2 regions of the Paenibacillus sp. ICGEB2008 genome follow, and region 1 is predicted to be linked to the other one. Evidence: riboswitches for the same ligand, from Rfam matches in the RefSeq annotation. Region 1 holds a riboswitch; the other holds the start of a gene.
The links. A riboswitch is a leader RNA that binds a small molecule or an ion and turns the genes downstream of it on or off. The one in region 1 is predicted to bind FMN.
Positions count from the first base shown of each region.

Region 2: it holds a riboswitch for FMN, as region 1 does, so the genes downstream of both, ribE (riboflavin synthase) here and C400_RS0107390 (DMT family transporter) in region 1, are expected to answer to the same signal.

Region 1 covers NZ_AMQU01000007.1:603,129-612,567, forward strand. The annotation lists gene C400_RS0107370 (quaternary amine ABC transporter ATP-binding protein) at 1-817, opposite strand, end outside; partial or broken gene C400_RS0107375 (GbsR/MarR family transcriptional regulator) at 1,332-1,896, shown strand; gene C400_RS0107380 (carboxylesterase/lipase family protein) at 2,049-3,530, shown strand; gene C400_RS0107385 (methyl-accepting chemotaxis protein) at 3,671-5,701, opposite strand; gene C400_RS0107390 (DMT family transporter) at 5,929-6,876, opposite strand; FMN riboswitch at 7,048-7,192, opposite strand; gene C400_RS0107395 (ABC transporter permease) at 7,317-8,009, opposite strand; gene C400_RS0107400 (ABC transporter ATP-binding protein) at 8,002-8,925, opposite strand; gene C400_RS0107405 (sensor histidine kinase) at 9,028-9,439, opposite strand, start outside.
Region 2 covers NZ_AMQU01000016.1:135,427-144,865, reverse strand. The annotation lists gene C400_RS0115535 (DUF2953 domain-containing protein) at 8-721, opposite strand; gene scpB (SMC-Scp complex subunit ScpB) at 872-1,480, opposite strand; gene C400_RS0115525 (segregation and condensation protein A) at 1,449-2,243, opposite strand; gene ribH (6,7-dimethyl-8-ribityllumazine synthase) at 2,417-2,881, opposite strand; gene ribB (3,4-dihydroxy-2-butanone-4-phosphate synthase) at 2,910-3,593, opposite strand; gene ribE (riboflavin synthase) at 3,668-4,333, opposite strand; FMN riboswitch at 4,664-4,836, opposite strand; gene C400_RS0115505 (IDEAL domain-containing protein) at 4,905-5,372, opposite strand; gene C400_RS0115500 (thiamine pyrophosphate-dependent enzyme) at 5,592-7,880, opposite strand; gene C400_RS0115495 (2-oxoacid:acceptor oxidoreductase family protein) at 7,880-8,893, opposite strand; gene C400_RS0115490 (peptidylprolyl isomerase) at 9,149-9,439, opposite strand, start outside.

The DNA.
Region 1 (9,439 bases):
ATACTTTGGACAGATCCACATCCTCGACGAAGCGGGCTACATAAGAGTTAGCTGGTTGGATCATAATTTCTTCCGGTGTACCAATTTGTACGACCACTCCGTCCCGCATCAATGCAATCCGGTCACCAATCCGCAGCGCTTCATCCAGATCATGGGTGATAAAGACAATCGTTTTCTTCATTTTATCTTGAAGCTCCAGCAGCTCATCTTGCATGTCACGGCGAATGAGAGGATCCAATGCGCTGAATGCTTCATCCATCAGGAGAACTTCAGGGTCATTCGCCAGTGCCCGTGCCAGGCCGACACGCTGCTGCATACCGCCACTCAGCTCATCGGGCATTTTATCGCCCCAGTTTTTAAGACCAACCAGTTCCAGCGCTGTTTGTGCCTTTTCCTGGCGTTGTGCTTTATCTACCTTTTGAATTTCAAGACCGTATTCTACATTTTCCAATACAGTCCGATGTGGGAACAGGGCGAACTTTTGAAAAACCATGCTGATGGTTTTACGACGAACTTCGCGGAGTTGTTCTTTGTTCATCTTACGGAGATCTTTGCCGTGGACCAGAATTTCACCGGAGGTAGGCTCAATCAAGCGATTTAGCATTCGCACCAAAGTGGACTTGCCGCTACCTGATAACCCCATAATTACGAAAATTTCACCTTGCTTAATTTGCATGTTGGCCTTGTTAACACCAACAGTAATCTGTTTTTCTTTGGCCAGCTTTTCTTTGCCCCAGCCTTGCTCCAGGAGCGGAACACCTTGCTCTGCGTGAGGACCAAAGAGTTTGCTGACATTTTTGACTTCCAAAATCGTCATACATACACCTCTTCTTTCTATACTTTGCTTGGTATTAACCCCATGTTGCATGATGGATTGAGTATAAAAATCATAATTCTGTACATCCTGAACGGTTAATGACAAAATTAATTGTAACAGAAGCATCACTTACATTTCAAACAAAAAAACTGTTCGTAAAGTACGTACAGAAAAAACTGTACAAACTTTCCTTCGATATGCTCCTTCGTTCTTTAGAATGCTCAAACATTCGGAACTTTACAACCGATAGTGCTTTTTTTAAAATAGACAATGAAATATGACCATAACAAAAAGATTTATGTATATCCATAATTTTAAAAGTTTACTATCATTAGCAATTTTGCGAATTATGATTTTGAACGATCATGCTGTTGTAATATAGACAGAAGCTTTGCTTTTGAAACATTTCATTCAGTATTGAAAGATTTCATATATTGCGTCAAAGCTAATCCTTTACGGGTAAGTCGTTCATACTAGGTTGTGCAAAATGCTCTAAAATTAGGAGGTTGCAAGCATGAGCTTGTACCAGTTAGGTGATGAGCAGCAGGCGTCGCTGCAAAAAATTCGCAAACGTGTCATAGAAGCTATAGGTAAAAACATGGACCTATATGGGATCACTCTGTCTGCGGGGCATTTGTACGGTTTGCTTTTTTTTTGCGGATAAACCGATGACGCTGGACGAGATGGGCCGTGAAATGGAAATGAGCAAAACGAGCATGAGTACAGGAGTTCGAACGTTGTTGGATCTGAAAATGGTGAACAAGGTATGGAGCAAAGGCTCACGCAAGGACTTGTATGAAGTCGAATATGACTGGTACCAAACTTTTACTGACTTCTTCGCTATTAAATGGAGAAAAGCAGTAGAAACAAATTTACTCGTACTGCGCAAAGCCATTGACGAACTGGACAAATTGATGGCGCAGGGTGAAGAATACGAGGAATTTAAGACCATTCTTCAGCAAGACCGTATGAAAATGAAGCAGGCCGTGGCTTATTACAAGTGGCTAGACCGATTGATTGATTCGATGGAAAGCGAAGAAATTTACAAGCTGATTCCGAAAGAAGAGGTTCAGGATTAAGCAAGATCCACTCATTCTGTCTACAAAATGCCGGAGCGCAAAAGCGCTTCCGGTATTTTTTGGTTTGGTCCTGCGCAAAGGGTATAATAGAGATATGTAAAGATTGATAGTATACCGTTATGTTGAACATACAAAATAAAGGAGGGTTCATGATGGAGAGTAATACAGTACATACTCGTCTAGGTCAATTACGTGGAGAAACGGGGAATGGATATCATGTGTGGAAAGGTATTCCATATGCGCAGCCTCCTGTTGGAAAACTTCGTTTTCACGGACCACAGCCTTTGGAGCCTTGGGAGGGTGTACGGGCTGCGACGAGTTTCGGACCCATCTGTCCGCAACCCATGCCCTCCGCTGAAAGTATGACCGGAAATCTGGTGGAACCGCCGCAGCAGTCCGAGGATTGCTTGTATCTGAACATTTGGACACCGGCTTCGAAGGCTCCTGAGAAGGGACGTCCGGTGCTGGTGTGGATTCATGGCGGTGCCTTTGTCACCGGGTCTGGGATTATACCTTTATATGACGGGGAACGCATGGCGAAGAATGGCAATGTTGTTGTAGTTACGATCAACTATCGGTTAGGACCGTTAGGATTTTTGCATTTGACTCCAAAGGGGAATGGGCTGACCTCAAATGCCGGACTGTTGGATCAAATCGCTGCGCTGGAATGGGTTCGGGATCATATTTCTGCCTTTGGCGGCAACCCGGACGAAGTAACGGTGTTCGGTGAATCGGCAGGCGCGATGAGTATTGCCGCTCTATTGGCGATGCCAGCCGCTGAGGGGCTGTTCCAGCGTGCAATTTTGCAAAGTGGAGCATCGCAGGTGTTGCCAGCTGCACAGGCTGAGCAAGTGGCGGCTGTGTATTTGCAGCAACTGGGTGTGGATGCTCAGCATCCTGAGCGATTGTTTACGCTGCCGACAGATGCGTTGATGCTCGCTATGGCCAAAACACATGAAGTCATCGGACCTGGGATGGCGATGATTTATCAACCCGTTGTGGACGGGGTGACCTTGCCGGATGTACCCCTGTCGGCAATCGCCCAAGGTTCAGCAAAACAGGTATCTGTTATGATTGGAACGAACTTGCATGAAGGGAACTATTTTATCCGCAAAGAATCCCATCTGATGAACAAGCTAACAGCACGTCAGGCATTGGAAATGATGACAGGTATGTCCGACATTGGCGACCTGATAGAACCTTTTCCAGTTACCATTGAGGGACAGGCACAAATGTTGACTGATCTCATTTTTTGGCGTCCTGCGTTGGCTCTTGCCGCTGCACAGTCGGTGTATGCGTCGGTATGGATGTACCGTTTTGATTGGACACTGCCGGGCCATCCTACCTTTGGACAAGCGGTTCACGGTGCAGAAATTGCTTTTGTTTTCGATAATCTGAAGCTGCTGGGTAAGCTGGGATTAGAGATTCAACCTTCGATGGAGAAGCTTGCTCATGATATGCAGCAGGCATGGGTTGCTTTTGCACGGGATGGGGAGCCTATGCTACCTGAGCGAGCATGGCCGATGTACGACAGGCAACAGCGAGCTACAGCCATTTTTCATCAGGATATTATGGTGGAACATGATCCAGAAGGGGATAGACGCCGCCAGCTAACGGGGCAGATGAGCATATAGGTAAGTACGAGGCATCGTCTAAAGGAATCAACGAAAAAGCCTTCGCCCGTATTTTGTATGCGGGCGAAGGCTTTTGTTAGTAAACAGATACAGTACTGCTGAGCTTTCGTTGGTGAAAATTTCAATAATAGCTGTGGAAGCTAAATCTTAAATCGCTTAACAAGCTCTTGCAGATCCTGTGCCATGTTGGACAACTCCTGTGAGGAAGAGGCGATTTCCTCCATGGCTGCCATTTGCTCTTGAGCGGCAGCAGAGGTTGTCTGCGAACTGTCCGCCGAATTGCGGGATAGGCTTGCCAAATGGGTGACAGTGGCGGAAACTTCCTCTGTACTGGCTGAGATTTGTTCAGCAGCAGCGGACACACTTTGAATTTGTTCCACGATATGAGAAGTAGAGCGTTCAATATTCGTAAAAGCACCTTCTGCATCTTGGCTGATTCGTAATCCTTCACCTACCTGATTACGAACATTACCGTTCATCGTAGCGGTAGAGCGTTGAATCAAATCGAGCATCTGCGTAATGATCTGACTGATGGAATCGGCGCTTTCCTTGGACTGTTCCGACAGCTTGCGTACCTCTATAGCGACTACAGCAAATCCACGTCCAGCTTCGCCTGCTCTGGAGGCTTCAATAGATGCGTTCAGGGACAATAAGTTAGTTTGCTTGGCAATGGCAGCTATAGCCGCATTCATTTGCTTCGCATCGTCCGAGAGCTGGGATAGCTCATCCATCAGGCTAGCCGTTTGGCTTACAGCTTCCAAAATGCGGTCCATTTGTGTCCGCACATGGCTGATCATTTGACTGCCTTGAGCTACGTCCTGCTCGGTTTGTCCTGCTGAATCCACGATGGAGCTTGCCGATTCGGCAATCGTGCTGACACCCTTCGCCATTTCTTCAACAGCATTGGCGGTTTGCTCGGATGCCTCGGCGCTGGTCACTGCATTTTCCGCGGATTCCATAACTGTTTCCGCTACGTGTTGTACGGACTCCGTCGTTTGCTCTGTGCTCTCCTTGATTATCAGGGAAGAGGAAGCAAGACGGGAGGAGGTTTGGTTGACTTCGGAGACCATTGAATGCAAGGAATGCGTCATCTGGTCAAAATTCTGTGCCAGCTCGCCGAACTCGTCCTTTCTAGACAGATTAACACGTTCGGTCAGATTTCCATCACGGACGATCCGTGTTCCTGCTTGCAGCTTTTTGAGTGGGATCAGGAATGAGCGGACCATAAGCACTATGATGATCGCAGCGGCCAGTATGGAAATAACAATTACAATCAGGCTTTGCTTCAGAATCGGTTGGGCTGCATCACTGTAATCCTCCAGATCCGATAGTGCAACAATGTTCCAGCCAGTGAGAGGGTCCTTAAGTGTAAAGGCCAGTACGTCCCGATTCATAAATTGAATTTGCGACACGGAAGGAGTATCATTTTCACCGGTTGCCGCCACTTCGGGAAGGCCCTCCATGGTGTCAGCCGGTTTTTTGCCTGTCTTGGTAAAGGCTGTTCCAGTCCCAGATACAACTTTATGATCAGAATCAACAATGATGAGTCCTCCGCGTTCACCTATCTTCACAGATTGGAGACTTTCACCCATCTTGTCCAGATTCAAAGCCAATGCAACAGCTCCTTCACCGTCCTTGAGCGTTGCCGATACATTAACCACTAAGTTTCCTGTCGTAACGCTGGCAACTGGAACGCCGACGAATACCTTGCCCTTATGTAGCATTGCGTTTTTGTACCATTTTCTCTCCCTAGGATCATAATCAGCCTCCTTTTTTATCGGAGAACGGATATATTGTCCTTCCATATTGCCAAGGAGCGCGGCATCTAACTCAGGATGAGCTTTGACGATGACGTCCAACTTTTTCTGAAGTGCTTCTTGGTTGGAACCAATGGAATCAGATTCGATCTCACTGGTAAGCACGTCTACGTCTTTTATAATCGGTGCTACATACTGATTAACATTGCTTCGGATCAGATACAGATTCGTGTTTACGGAAGCAGCCATCTGCTGACTGAGCTGTGTCGTGGCCCCCTGGTAAGAAAAGTATCCAATAAGTACGCTTGGAATCAATAACACAGCCAAAAAAGATATTATTAATTTTGTCCTCATTAAATAAAACTGCTTGAGAAACCTGTTCCACCACGGAACTGTTTGTTTTGCTTTAGTCATAGTTTTTTCTCCTCTGTGTCAGATGATCACTACATAGTTTTATTCGACATAAATCGACTAATTTTATAGATGTAATCTTTAAAAACAAGGAATAGTACACTTTTTTTTGAAAAAATAGGTCTTAGGAACTAATGTTAATATGAATATGAATACATAAAAAGCCAAATCAGAGATGCAAAAGCATCTTCACGATTTGGCTTGGATGAGCATGAAAGAAGATTAAGCTATTAATTTTTCTGCTGACGAGAAATCATAAAGAGTGTAATCCAGATCAGCATAAAACCAGTCAATTGCGCTACGGTAACGATTTGCTGGAAAGCGATCCAGTTAATTACGACACCAACCATGGGGAAGCTCAATTCTGCCATCGTAGCATAAGAAGCTTTGGTTGTACTTAAGCCTTTGTAATACAGTAATAAACTGAGAAGACCCGGAAGCAATGCTTGCAGCAGCAAGTTGATCATTACAGCTGCGCCCGCCCATGTACCTGTAGGCATATTCCACGGAGCATGCTCCACCGAGGTGAGAACAATGAGCAGAGGGAGCGCCACCATGAAGCGGAGGGAGGTTACTGTCTCATATTTCATCGAACGAAGCAAGTAGCTACCCATAACGGTCGAACCGCCCCACAGAACCGCTGCACCTAGTGCGAGCAGACTACCAATGTGAACAAAATCATGAACATGCCCAAAGGGAAGCGACCAACCGAAGGTTAGAAGATACGTTCCGAACAGAGCGATGACAATTAATATTCCAAAATGACGCGGTAGCATTTCCTTCAATATAACGCGGGCCAGAATAATGGCGACCAAAGGCTGAAGCTTCTGGAGCAAAAGAACTGCATTCAGATCACCGTTGCTGAGTGCCATGGTGAAAATCACACTGGCCAGTGCCGAGCCGCCCCACGAGACGAACAAAATAGCGAAAACCTGACGAAATCGTATCGTTTTGAGCTCCTCGCGATGCTTCCACAGCATCGGCGTCAGAGCGATAAAGAGCAGCACATGCTCCATCAGTACGATTTGTGCTGAGGTGAATGACTTTAACAAAATAATACGAAACAGCGGGTCTGCACCCCACAAGGCCGCTCCGATCGCGACTAGCCAAAAACCGCTTTTCATGTGGGAGCTACGATCAAAACCTTTGGATGATAGTACAGTTGATGATTGACTCATACTTATTTAGCTCCTTGCGAATACAGGACCGGTGGCACAAAAACCCCCGTCCATGGCGAAAGCCATGCAAGACGGGGGTTGATCAAATAAACTTGCCGTTTGATACAAGTTAAATGAAGTTACTGCAAAAACTATAGCGCAGCATTCATTCACTTTGCGGCATGTTCATACTTCGATCTTCTTCCATCCGGACTTTACCGTCGGCTTTGGCATCTCACCAAATCAGTCCGTATCCTGTTGCCAGATACAGAGTCGCGGGCTTAGCTCCATGAGCCATACCGCCGGTTGGGAATCTCACCCTACCCCGAAGATCCTTATTCCGTTTTTTAATTTCTCCTATAGGATATACCTGTTTTAGAATGAAGTCCAGTGAAAAATGTGTGTATATCTAACAAGGATTTTCATCTTTTTTTGAAAGCGTTTCACTAAAATCTATATTACTAAGCAATATCCTTATACTCAATGCGCCGAATTGCCGCATAAGCCACAATCATTCCCAGCACAGAGAAGCTGATTTGCACGGGGGCAATGGAACTAAGTGTAGCGCCGTTATTATTGGAGAAAAGCAAGGCTACAACCAGAATTGAGGTCACAATAGTCGTGGGTACTGAGTATCTTCGCATTCCCATATACAGCGGAACCAATCCCATAAAGCTGGCGGCCACGGCATTGATTAGCGTCCGCGCGGATTGTTCGGCCAGTATGGAAAGAGTAAGCTTATCCGGTACAATCATGACAAACTGGTTGAGCAAATGAATCGCAGCCGTAATGATGATTTCCGATATAACAACAGACAAGAACGTAAACAGCAGCACAATCAAGAGTTTGGCGATCATCAGCTTTTGACGATGAATCGGATACATGAACAAGATTGTAATCGATTTGGACTTAAATTCTCCTACAATAAAACGGCATAGCAGAACGGAGGCAAATACAATAAATGTGGCTCTCACCATATTGTCCATGAGATCAAGAAGCTGAGCGTACTGTGTAAATTCGGGTACTCCTTCATTTTGGCTATCCAGCGCAATAATACAGAGCAACCCCAAAATACAGGCGTTGGCGATCAGTGCTGAACGGATATAACCCGCCAGATGAAGCTTTTTCATCTCCAACTGTATTAATCTAAGCATGGGGCTCACCTCCATGTAACAGACGTAAAAAGTAGTCTTCCAGCGTACTGCTTTTCTGATGAATGGAATCGACTTCTACATCATTTAAAATGAGCGTTTTCGTAATTTGCTTCTGCGGTACACTCATATCGTAAATACGTATACTCTGTTCATTGAGTACCTTTATATTATTCAGACTCAGATGATGGGAGAGGACGTAGGCCGCTTTTTTACAATCGTTGGTCGTAAATTCGATGTATTCTGTATTGGTATCCCGTACCTGTTCCATCGAAACTTCCTCAATCAGCCGTCCGTGATTAATCACGCCTATTGTATCCGCAATCTGCTCTATTTCCGCTAAAATATGACTGGATACGAGCAGCGTCATCCCATATTCCTTGCATAACATGTGGAATAACTGCCGAATTTCCTTAATTCCCACTGGGTCCAGACCATTAATTGGTTCATCCAAAATGAGTAGCTCTGGCTTGGTCGCAATGGCCCGGGCAATCCCGAGACGCTGCTTCATTCCTAGTGAAAAGTCTTTTACTGGCTTGTCACTCGCATTCCGCAAGTTCACTAATTCTAGCGCATCCCGGACAGCCTGTTTATTATAATAGCCCATGTATTCACAATGAAGTTCGAGATTTTGCTGAGCCGTCAGTCTATCATAAAAAATTGGGTATTCAATAATCGAACCCATCCGTCCGAGCAGATGATAAGAGTTTGGCGTTAGCTTTTCACCGAACAGTTCAATCTCACCCGATGTCGGCTTGAGCAGGTTGGTAATCATTTTCATGATCGTTGTCTTGCCCGCCCCATTGGGACCGAGAAAGCCATAGGTTTCCCCCTTGCGCACATTCATACTGACCCCTGCTACAATTTCATTGCCCTTCATGGCTTTGGTCAGCTGATGTGTACGTAATATGTAAGTCATGGGTGTTCTCCCTTCGTGTGCTGTTGATAATTCAAGAATAAAGGGCGAAATGTTCATTTTTCTTTCGTAATCCTTACAAATTTATTAAGTTGAGCAGCTCGCTTAATAGTTGATCTTCTTCAAGGTAAAAGAGAAGACGGTCTGCTCATAAGGTTTGCTGGTCAATTGCATCTCTCCATTCATGCATTCAACCAGGCGCTTGGCAATCGTAAGACCCAGTCCACTGCCCTGTACCGCCTTATTACGGGAATCCTCAAGTGTGTACATGCGTTCAAAAACCTTATCCTGCTCCGGCTCCTGTATGCCTTTTCCACGATCCCACACTTCTATACGCACTGTATCCTGCTGTTCTGACAGCGTCAGGCCTAGCGTTCGACCCTCTGCCCCGTAGCGAATGGCATTTGAAATCAGATTGCTCAGCACCCGCCCAATGGCTCCTTCGTTCCCCAAGGCATAAATGGGATGCTCCGGAATGTCAATATGTACCGTAAAACCCTGAGCCGTCAGCAGATCA
Region 2 (9,439 bases), on a different contig from region 1:
ACACTGTTTATTCTTTACTGTTGGCTTGATGATTCTCAGGAGCTTTGGAAATAACCCGCTTCCATGCCTCTATGCCTCCCGGAACGCGCCATATGCGGAAAGCTAATCTGAGCATGGAAAAGATTAAATAACCGAACGATATTTTTGCTTCACAATTCAAGATGGTAGTAAAACGTAGCCGATCCACCCAATAAGGCACCACAAACACCTTTGGGGTACATTCCATGCGCACAATGCTGGAAGCAAAACCGATCAAGGTCGTTTTTAACCCCCACAACATACCAGTTGAGGTTGCTGTATAAGCTGCGTCAGCCAGACTAATATTGGTAGACCACTCCATTTTCGACACTGTTACATGAGCCAATGTATGTCTCAGCCATCGCTGTAAGGATTGTGTACCCTTGAGCAAAATCCGTATATCATGTATAAATTGCTTGATTTTTTCGGTATCAATATTTCCGCTATCCACAGAAGCATCCGTTTTATGTATATTTTTATTGCGGTCAAGCCGATAGAGAAGCCCTTTTTTCAAACCTGTTATGAGAATGGCTGGAATATCGTAATCCATTTTGATCAAGCCGTATAGAAATCTGATCTCTAGATGCGCCCGATCATCATTGTCATGCTTGGCAATTTCCAGCTTCAATCGAATACGAGAGAGCAGAATAGCCAGTACAATGAATATAACGATGATGATGGCGATACTGATCCATTTCCACACTGGCGAGTCCTCCCTACCCTTTTGCTATAGAATATCATGGCAAAAATAGTATGACCTTTCAGCGGAAAATCATGCATCTTAAAATGCTAAACAGCCAGCCCTCAATGACGTAAGGACTGGCTGGCTTTTGAATTTTTTGTTTTTTTGAATTTAAGATTCCGGATCCGAATCGTTCTCCGCAGGCTGGCTGCTCTCCAGACGCTCGAACAATAGCTGTGTCTCTTCTTCTAAATTGTCTGAATCCTCGAACTGCTCCGGTTGCGGTAGATCTTCAAGAGAGCCTAGACCGAAATAATCCAAAAATGATTTCGTTGTTCCGTACAATATTGGTCGTCCGATGGCCTCAGCTCGACCTTTCTCTTCAATGAGCTCCTTGTTGACCAGTGTATGTATGGCCCGCTCGGATTTGACACCTCGAATCTCTTCGATTTCAACTCTTGTAATGGGCTGGCGGTAGGCCACAATGGCCAGTGTCTCCAAAGCAGCTTGAGACAATGAAGCACGTGCCGGAGAGTAGGCGAGCTTTTCAAAATAAGGTGCATGTTCGGATAAAGTTGCAAGCTGATAATGACCAGCAATACGGACAAGCTGCAGGCCTCTTCCTCCTTGCTCCATATCCTGTTTCATATCCTCCAGACACTTTTCAACCAGCTCTTGCTGCTGTTCTACAATGTCGGCGATCTGCTTGGTGGACAACCCTTCCTCTCCCGCGAGAAACAGCAGCCCCTCAATAATTGATTTCAGCTTCAGATAATCCATTAACCCGTAAATCCCCTCTCCACTCCATTACAATATCATCGAAAAGCTTCTCCTGATAACAGAAGATTTGCTTCATTTTCATCAATTCAAGGATAGCCAAAAAGGTTACAACCACCTCATGCCGATACATATCCTCATGCATCAGCTTGGAGAACAGCAGCCGTCCTCCATTGCCCACCTTCTCTAACGCCCCGATAACTTGCCGGATACGGTCCTTGACTGAAATTTCGTCCCGATGAACACGGGTTACCGTCGTACGTCGTTCAGCTTTGCGCAATGCACGCTGAAAGGCCGCGACCAAATCGCTCGCATGCAGCCCATGCACCGGATTTGCGGGTTCGGTTGGCAGGAATGCGCTCAAATCTTCCGGCTCCTTGCCATAAATCAGACTACGTTCCCACTCCCGTTCGCTCAGATGGCGAGCAATCCCTTTGTATTTACGATACTCCACCAGCTTGCGAACCAGTTCCTCGCGTGGATCATAGTCTTCTTCTTCATAAAAATCCAAATCGTCATATTCCATCACAGGTGGCTTGGGAAGCAACAATTTACTCTTAATGGACAAGAGCGTCGCCGCCATCACTAGAAACTCGCTTGTAATGTCCAGCTCCAGCTCCTGCATACTGTGCAAAAAAGCCATGTACTGATCAGTAATATCGCTAATCGGGATATCCTGAATGTCGATCTCGGCTTTATCAATCAGATGCAACAGTAGATCCAGCGGACCCTCGAATGTTTCCAGCTTGTAATTTACGACTGTCAATGTGCTTCCCCCTGCCTTACTCCAATCATCATTCAACAATACCTTTCCCCATTAGCACTTATGTTCTACGTTATCAATCCCTCTTTCTGTAGTATATACGTCATCGCCTTGCTTAACAATCTAATCCCTTTTCCACTTTGCAGTTTATGCCGTTCTTTCAGCCATTTATATCATTAGAACTGCTTACCGAGATTGGCCATTTCAATCGCAGCCAGCGCAGAATCCCAACCTTTATTACCAGCCTTTGTACCTGCCCGTTCTATGGCCTGCTCAATATTTTCCGTAGTCACTACACCAAAAATAATAGGGACACCCGTTTTCAGACTGCTTGCCGCCACACCCTTGGCCACTTCATTGCAGACGATATCATAGTGTGAAGTAGAACCACGGATAACCGTGCCAAGCGTAATGACAGCATCATACTTTCCACTTGCGGCCATTTTTTGTGCAATAAGCGATATTTCAAATGCACCCGGCACCCACGCTACATCAATTTCACCTTCCTGTGCACCATGTCGTTGAAGTGCATCAAGTGCACCGCTCAACAGTTTGCTTGTAATAAATTCATTAAATCTGCCCACCACAATACCATACTTTAAACCATTCGATACGAGATTACCTTCCAGAAAACGTGCCATGCTTATCAACCTCTCTTTTTTAAATTATTTACAATGACAAACGACGACGGTAGTCGATTAAATGCTGAATGCTAATCAGCTTCAATTGATGTCGCTTGGCGATCACGACCAAATCAGGTAAGCGGGCCATCGAACCATCTTCCTTTATAATTTCGCAAATGACCCCGGCAGGCTTAAAGCCGCTGAGTCGGGCCAGATCGACAGCCGCTTCAGTATGACCGGCACGTTGCAAGACCCCACCATCGCGAGCAATTAGTGGGAACATGTGACCAGGTTTGCGAAAATCGCTTCCCGTGATTGCTTCGTCGGCTAAGGCACGAACAGTCAAAGAGCGCTCAGCCGCTGAAATCCCCGTTGTTGTCTTCATATGATCTACCGATACCGTAAAGGCGGTACCATGAAAATCTGTGTTTTGCTCTACCATAGGATGCAATTCCAATGCCTTGGCTCGGTGCTGTGTGATCGGCACACAGACCAATCCGCGACCTTCTGTAATCATGAAATTGATCACCTCGGGCGATGCTTTTTCAGCCAAAGCGATAAAGTCGCCTTCATTTTCCCGCTGTTCATCATCCACTACAATAACGACTTTGCCGTTCTTTAAATCCTCCAATGCTTCTTCGATGGAATCCAATCGTATCTCTTCGTCATGGTGCAACTCATCCTGCTCCATGATGTTTGTCGTTGCACTTGTTTGGATGCCTCTATCCATAACCCTCTCCTCCTTATGTCTTGTGTCACGAATGCTCCTGAACCAATTTTTCTATTATTCTGTAACAGGCTGTATCAGGCAAAGCCGTGTTTCGCCAAATAGTCCAAACTAAGTGGGGCTTGATCGGCTCTCTCCATCGACGCTGAACCTCTGTAATGTAAAAGTTGCTCCACATATTTGCCCAATATATCGCATTCAATATTCACGGTATCTCCCTCACGTTTGGCTTGTAAGGCCGTTTCGGCTAAGGTGTGGGGGATAATAGATACAGCAAAGCTATTTCTCGTCCGCTGCGCGACTGTGAGGCTGATACCATCAATTGTAATTGACCCTTTGAGAAGAACATATTTAAATAATGCTTGATCAGAAGGCTCAACTTCGAACACTACCGCATTCTGCTCTGATGTCACTCCGCGAATCGTACCCGTCCCGTCCACATGTCCCTGTACGATATGTCCTCCGAATCTTCCACTCGCCGCCATCGCCCGCTCCAAATTGACTCGACTGCCGGATCTGAGTTCCCTTAGATTACTGCTGCGAAAAGTCTCAGGCATCACATCAACCTTAAAATCTTTAGTACCAATCTGTATTGCCGTCAGGCAAACACCATTCACCGAGACACTGTCGCCTATTTTCAAATCGTCCAATACCACAGAACCCGAAATACCCAGCACCATCGCTTCACCACTTTTGGAAATACTTTGAATGCGACCCACTTCCTCGACCAATCCGGTAAACATGCTTTCACTCCTTTCCACTACATTTCAGTTTATCCCTAATTCATCAGCTGTAAGCGCAAATAACCCCCAGTCGGGATTCAATCCGTCATGGGGGTGATGAGAGTCACATATGTAGTATACAAGCGCAGTTCATACATGTATTAAAATGACATGAAATCATAGGTCTGCCAAAAGAAAGCATGATGACAATACAGCCAATTACGCTCAGAACACTATCAAAAAGAAAGCTTAATAAAAGCTGTCGTCCGATGCTGTCCTACAACGAAATAAGCCGTACGTACTTTTACGTATGCTAAAAATTGGCACATGTCACGTCATGCACATGCGCTTCGTATCCTTCTCCCATCCAGACTATACTGTCGGTCCCGGAATTGCACCAGGTCCACCTTCTGCTGATTGTTCAGCATCCGGGTCACGGACTAAGCCATGCTGTGTTCTCAGAAGCGATTCACAAACATGTCATCACCGCCGGTGGGGAATTTCGCCCCGCCCCGAAGGATCTTGCTCTTATTTAATTGAATTAACATTAAACTTGTTACGTATATTAGCACCGACTTCTAAAAAAAGCAAGTTATCTAATCGAAGCTCCTGCTTTGCTTTTGACATATTGAGTGGAGAGTTCCTCAAACCAGGTTTTATCATTCATATGAAGCGCCAGGTCAATCAGATCGGCCAGTTCGTCGACTCCAAGCTGCGTATCATGATCAAAGGTAATGACAGCTGAAGCAACAGGTCCTCGCTCTCCCTCAGAACATGCTTCATAATCCAGTCTTACATCCACATGCCCATCAATAAACTCGCATTTTAGAAAATAAATAATTTCACACATTAAAATAGGGCGCACTTGTGTTTCTAACACGCAATCCATCACCTTGGCAGAATAATGCTGGTTCGTCAGCGTGAATTTGTGTTCTGTTGCCGCCAGCGATGCCCGTCCAAAATCATCCGTAAACTTGAGTTCCACTGGCGTGATGTTCATAACCTTGGGGATTTGCTTCTTTATAATTTCAATTATTTCAACTGTGTTCAGCTTAATCATTACCTGCACCTCATTGCATCTTAAAATTCAGAAGAAGACTTTATAACATACCTTCTATAGGCCTCCACTCCTATATCGGAAATCATTACCTGTTTTTTTATGCTTCAACCCATAAACGCAAAAAAAGATTCCTGGCGCAGCAAGCGCTAGGAATCTCAATCGAACCGGTGCCGAAACAGCGGCTAACAATGTTACACGATTATTATGCAAAAAACAGAATTATAACTCCGAAATTTCATGTTTCTTTTTCAGGATAGTCCAGCGACGCTCAATCTCCTGCTCAAAGGTAGCCAGCGTTGCTTCCTCTTTGAGAAGATGCTTCGTTTTACCCATTAATTTTAGCCATTCTGCGGCTGGAATCCGTTTTCCCTTGTCTTCCGGATTGTACGTAATCGTCGTGCTCCCTTGCTCGATTTCGTACAAAGGAAAGAAGCAAGACTCGACTGCGGCGCCAACGATACTAGTACCCAATCTGTCTTCGGATTTCCAGTTGAGTGGGCAGGCGCACAGAATTTTACCATATGCCGTACCCACGTTGTTGGCGTACCATTGAGCCTTGGCGGCTTTGCGCAGCATATCCTGCGGATGACTTTCGGCTGCTGTAAAGGCATACGGGATGTTACAGGCGGCCATAATTTGCACGGTATCCTTATGATGCCCTTGCTTCCCTTTTTGCATTTTCCCTACACCCGATGTACTGGTCATATGCCCCATTGGAGTGGAGTACGATTGCTGCGAACCTGTATTCATGTACCCCTCGTTGTCATATTCCAGCATAATCAGTTTATGGTTACGCAGAGCCGCACCAATCGCAGAACCCATACCAATATCCATCCCGCCGTCACCACTGATCATGATAAAGGTCGGATCATCCGACATCTCAATTTCATTACGTCGCTTCATCTCCATATAAGCTTCCAGCGCTCCTGAAAGGGTAGCGGCCCCGTTTTGAAAAAGATTGTGGATCATCGGTTGCTTGTGTGATGTATATGGGTACCCTGTCGTCACCACATATACGCAGCCAGTCTGGAACAGTACGACAATGTCGCCTTCAATCCCTTTAAAAAACAGTTCTAGTGCAGACAAGGCTCCACAACCAGGACAAGCCCCATGACCCGGAGTAAGACGGCGTGGTTTGGTTGTTAACGAACGCAGAGGTGGTACCTTGACTTTGAGCTTCCCGGTCGCCTCGTCCGGCGTAACCTGAATCAGACCCGTACGGTATGCATTGCCACGTGGTGGCTGCATGACTTGCGGCATCACCTTGTCCGCTGAACCCGGATTAATCCCGTAATAATCAAAGGGCTTCTCCGCTCGTCCAGCCTCTGCCGCCTCAATCGCAAGCTGGAAGAACGCCTCTGCATCTTCCGCATAAAAATCCTTTCCTCCCAAGCCAAAGATACGGCTCAATACGAGGGTTTGATTCAGTGGGTCCTCCTGCAACGCCGCCTTAATTTCGTGCGTCAAATTACCGCCATCTGATCCGTACGAATCTGCACGTTCACCCACCAACAGCGCCTTGACATGGCGCAACGTCTCCCGCAGTTGTGCGGCTGGGAACGGCCGGATAATATTCGGACGAATCACACCAGCTTTAATGCCACGCGCACGGAGTTGATCCGCCACATCCTTGGCCGATTCAGCCGCCGAATTCAGCAGAAATACCGCAACCTCAGCATCCTCCATATGATACAGGTCCAAAATCGGATATTCCCGACCGGATAAAGCAGCATATTCTGCTGCTACCTGCTCATATACTCCTTCTGAAAGCTTCAACGCTTCGGACAGTTGAACGTGATTATTCGTCAGGTCATCACCGTTCATATGCGCACCCACAGTGACAGGATGATCAAAATCCGTAATATTCGGATAATTCAGGTTCGGATTGGGGCCTACAAAATCGCGCACGGTCTCTGCATCGGCAAAATATTGCACTTTACGTTTTTGATGAGATGTATAAAAACCGTCGTATGCGACCATTACAGGCAACCGTACATCGCTATGCTCTGCGATTTTCAGGGCTATGATGTTCATATCATACACAGCCTGTGGCGTACTTGCCGCCAAAATGACCCAGCCTGTATTCAAACCATAATACAGGTCCGAATGATCCCCCCGAATATCCAAGGGACCACTGACAGCTCTTGTCACCAGGTTCATAACCATAGGGAAACGGGTACCTGACTGAACAGGCAACTGCTCCAGCATGTACAGGAAACCTTGCGAACTGGTGGCGTTCACAACCCGCGCTCCAGCTGCCGCAGCTCCATAACAAATCCCTGCCGATCCGTGTTCTCCATCGGCTGCAACCAGTTTAATATTATGCTGACCACGCGTTTTCATTTGATCCAGATACTGCGCTACCTCGGTCGATGGAGTGATCGGGAAATATCCCATCATATGATAATTGATCTGCGCAGCCGCCGTAGCTGCCATTTCATTACCGGATTCGAACGTTGTCACTTGTGCGGCGCCCGTCTGTTTGAGTTCCTCCTCCAGTTTTGCCATTACGCACGCCCTCCTTCATATACCGGAAATTGGTGGGCAACACGATGCTGCTCCGCCCAGCCCCATTGCTCGCGACGCGAGCTTAACGCCCCCGATGGGCAAATATCTACACATTTCAGACATCCTTTGCAATACTGGTAATCAATCCCTTGCAAAAACGGCATCATTCTTCCGCGTTTGTCTGCTTGCTCTTCCCATACAAAACAGTAATCCGGGCAGATCGAATCACACTTGGCACAATGGGTACATTTATCAGCTTCATATTCAGGCACATAACCCTGACGTGAACCACTAACATCTCTCGTCATGCTGTTTCCCTGAGTCGCAATAACGCCCCCCAGTAATTGCGTTTCGTACCCCAGCAAAGGCTGCGGACGTTCAAAAACCCGATCCTGCGCGTCATCCGTAACCGGATATACGTGCAGTTCCATTTCCTCAAATCCTCGGTTAAACGTACGCAGATTAGGTTCAACTAATTGTGGATTTTTCTTTTCAAAGGTACTGCGTATAACCGATCTCATTGCTTCCGGGTCCAAGAAATCACAGACACGGAACAAGGCACCCAGCATGGACGTATTCAATTTGGTTCGCTCTTCCAGTGCGATCCCCATTGCATCGACCACTGCTAATGTACCGGATACCAGTCCCAAATCAGCCCGTATTTCTTCTGCCGGACGTGTGGAATTGACCACTACAATCCCATCCGCTGGCAGTCCGCTGATCACATTTACCGTTTTGTATAATGTTTCATGGAAAATGCCTACCACATGCGGTTGCTCAATCGGACTGTGATCCCGAATATCCACCTCCGGCTCACAAAAGCGAACAAAGCTTTTAACCGGACTTCCCTTCTTTTCCGAACCATAGGATGAGAAATTTGAAGCATTCAGCCCTAGACCAAGCACCCCGGTTTCGGCTAACATTTTGCCAGCCAGATTAGCGCCGAGTCCACCAATGGATTCCAGCCGGATTTCAAAGAATCCGAGTCGATTTGTGCGCGTTAAAATAGACAATGTGATAAGCCCCCTTCTTTTCCAACTCTTACTGAGCTTGAATACTCATATAAAATAAATGGAAAATGCATTCTTATGAAAAGGCTATCACAACACTTACTTTTCGAATGTGATCTTACGCACTGTAATACCTACGTGATTGTAAAAATCAGCAAACCGTCAAACAAAAGACAACAAAAGCCGCTCTGTCCAAAGACAGAACGGCTTAAGTACAACGCTATTTAAAGGAATTCATATCATACATGTAATGGTAAATTACACGTCAAATACTTTAACCTCTTTCATTTTGTCGCCTTGTTTTACAGCATCAATGAATTCCATACCTTTGGTTACTTTACCAAATACAGTATGTACTCCATCTAAATGCGGCTGTGGAGCGTAGCAAATAAAGAATTGGCTGCCACCTGTGTTGCGCCCTGCATGAGCCATGGACAGAACGCCTTTGGCATGCTTGGTTGTATTCGTAGCTGTTTCACAGTCAATAGTGTATCCAGGACCGCCTGTACCATTACCAATCGGACAACCACCTTGAGCAACAAAGCCCGG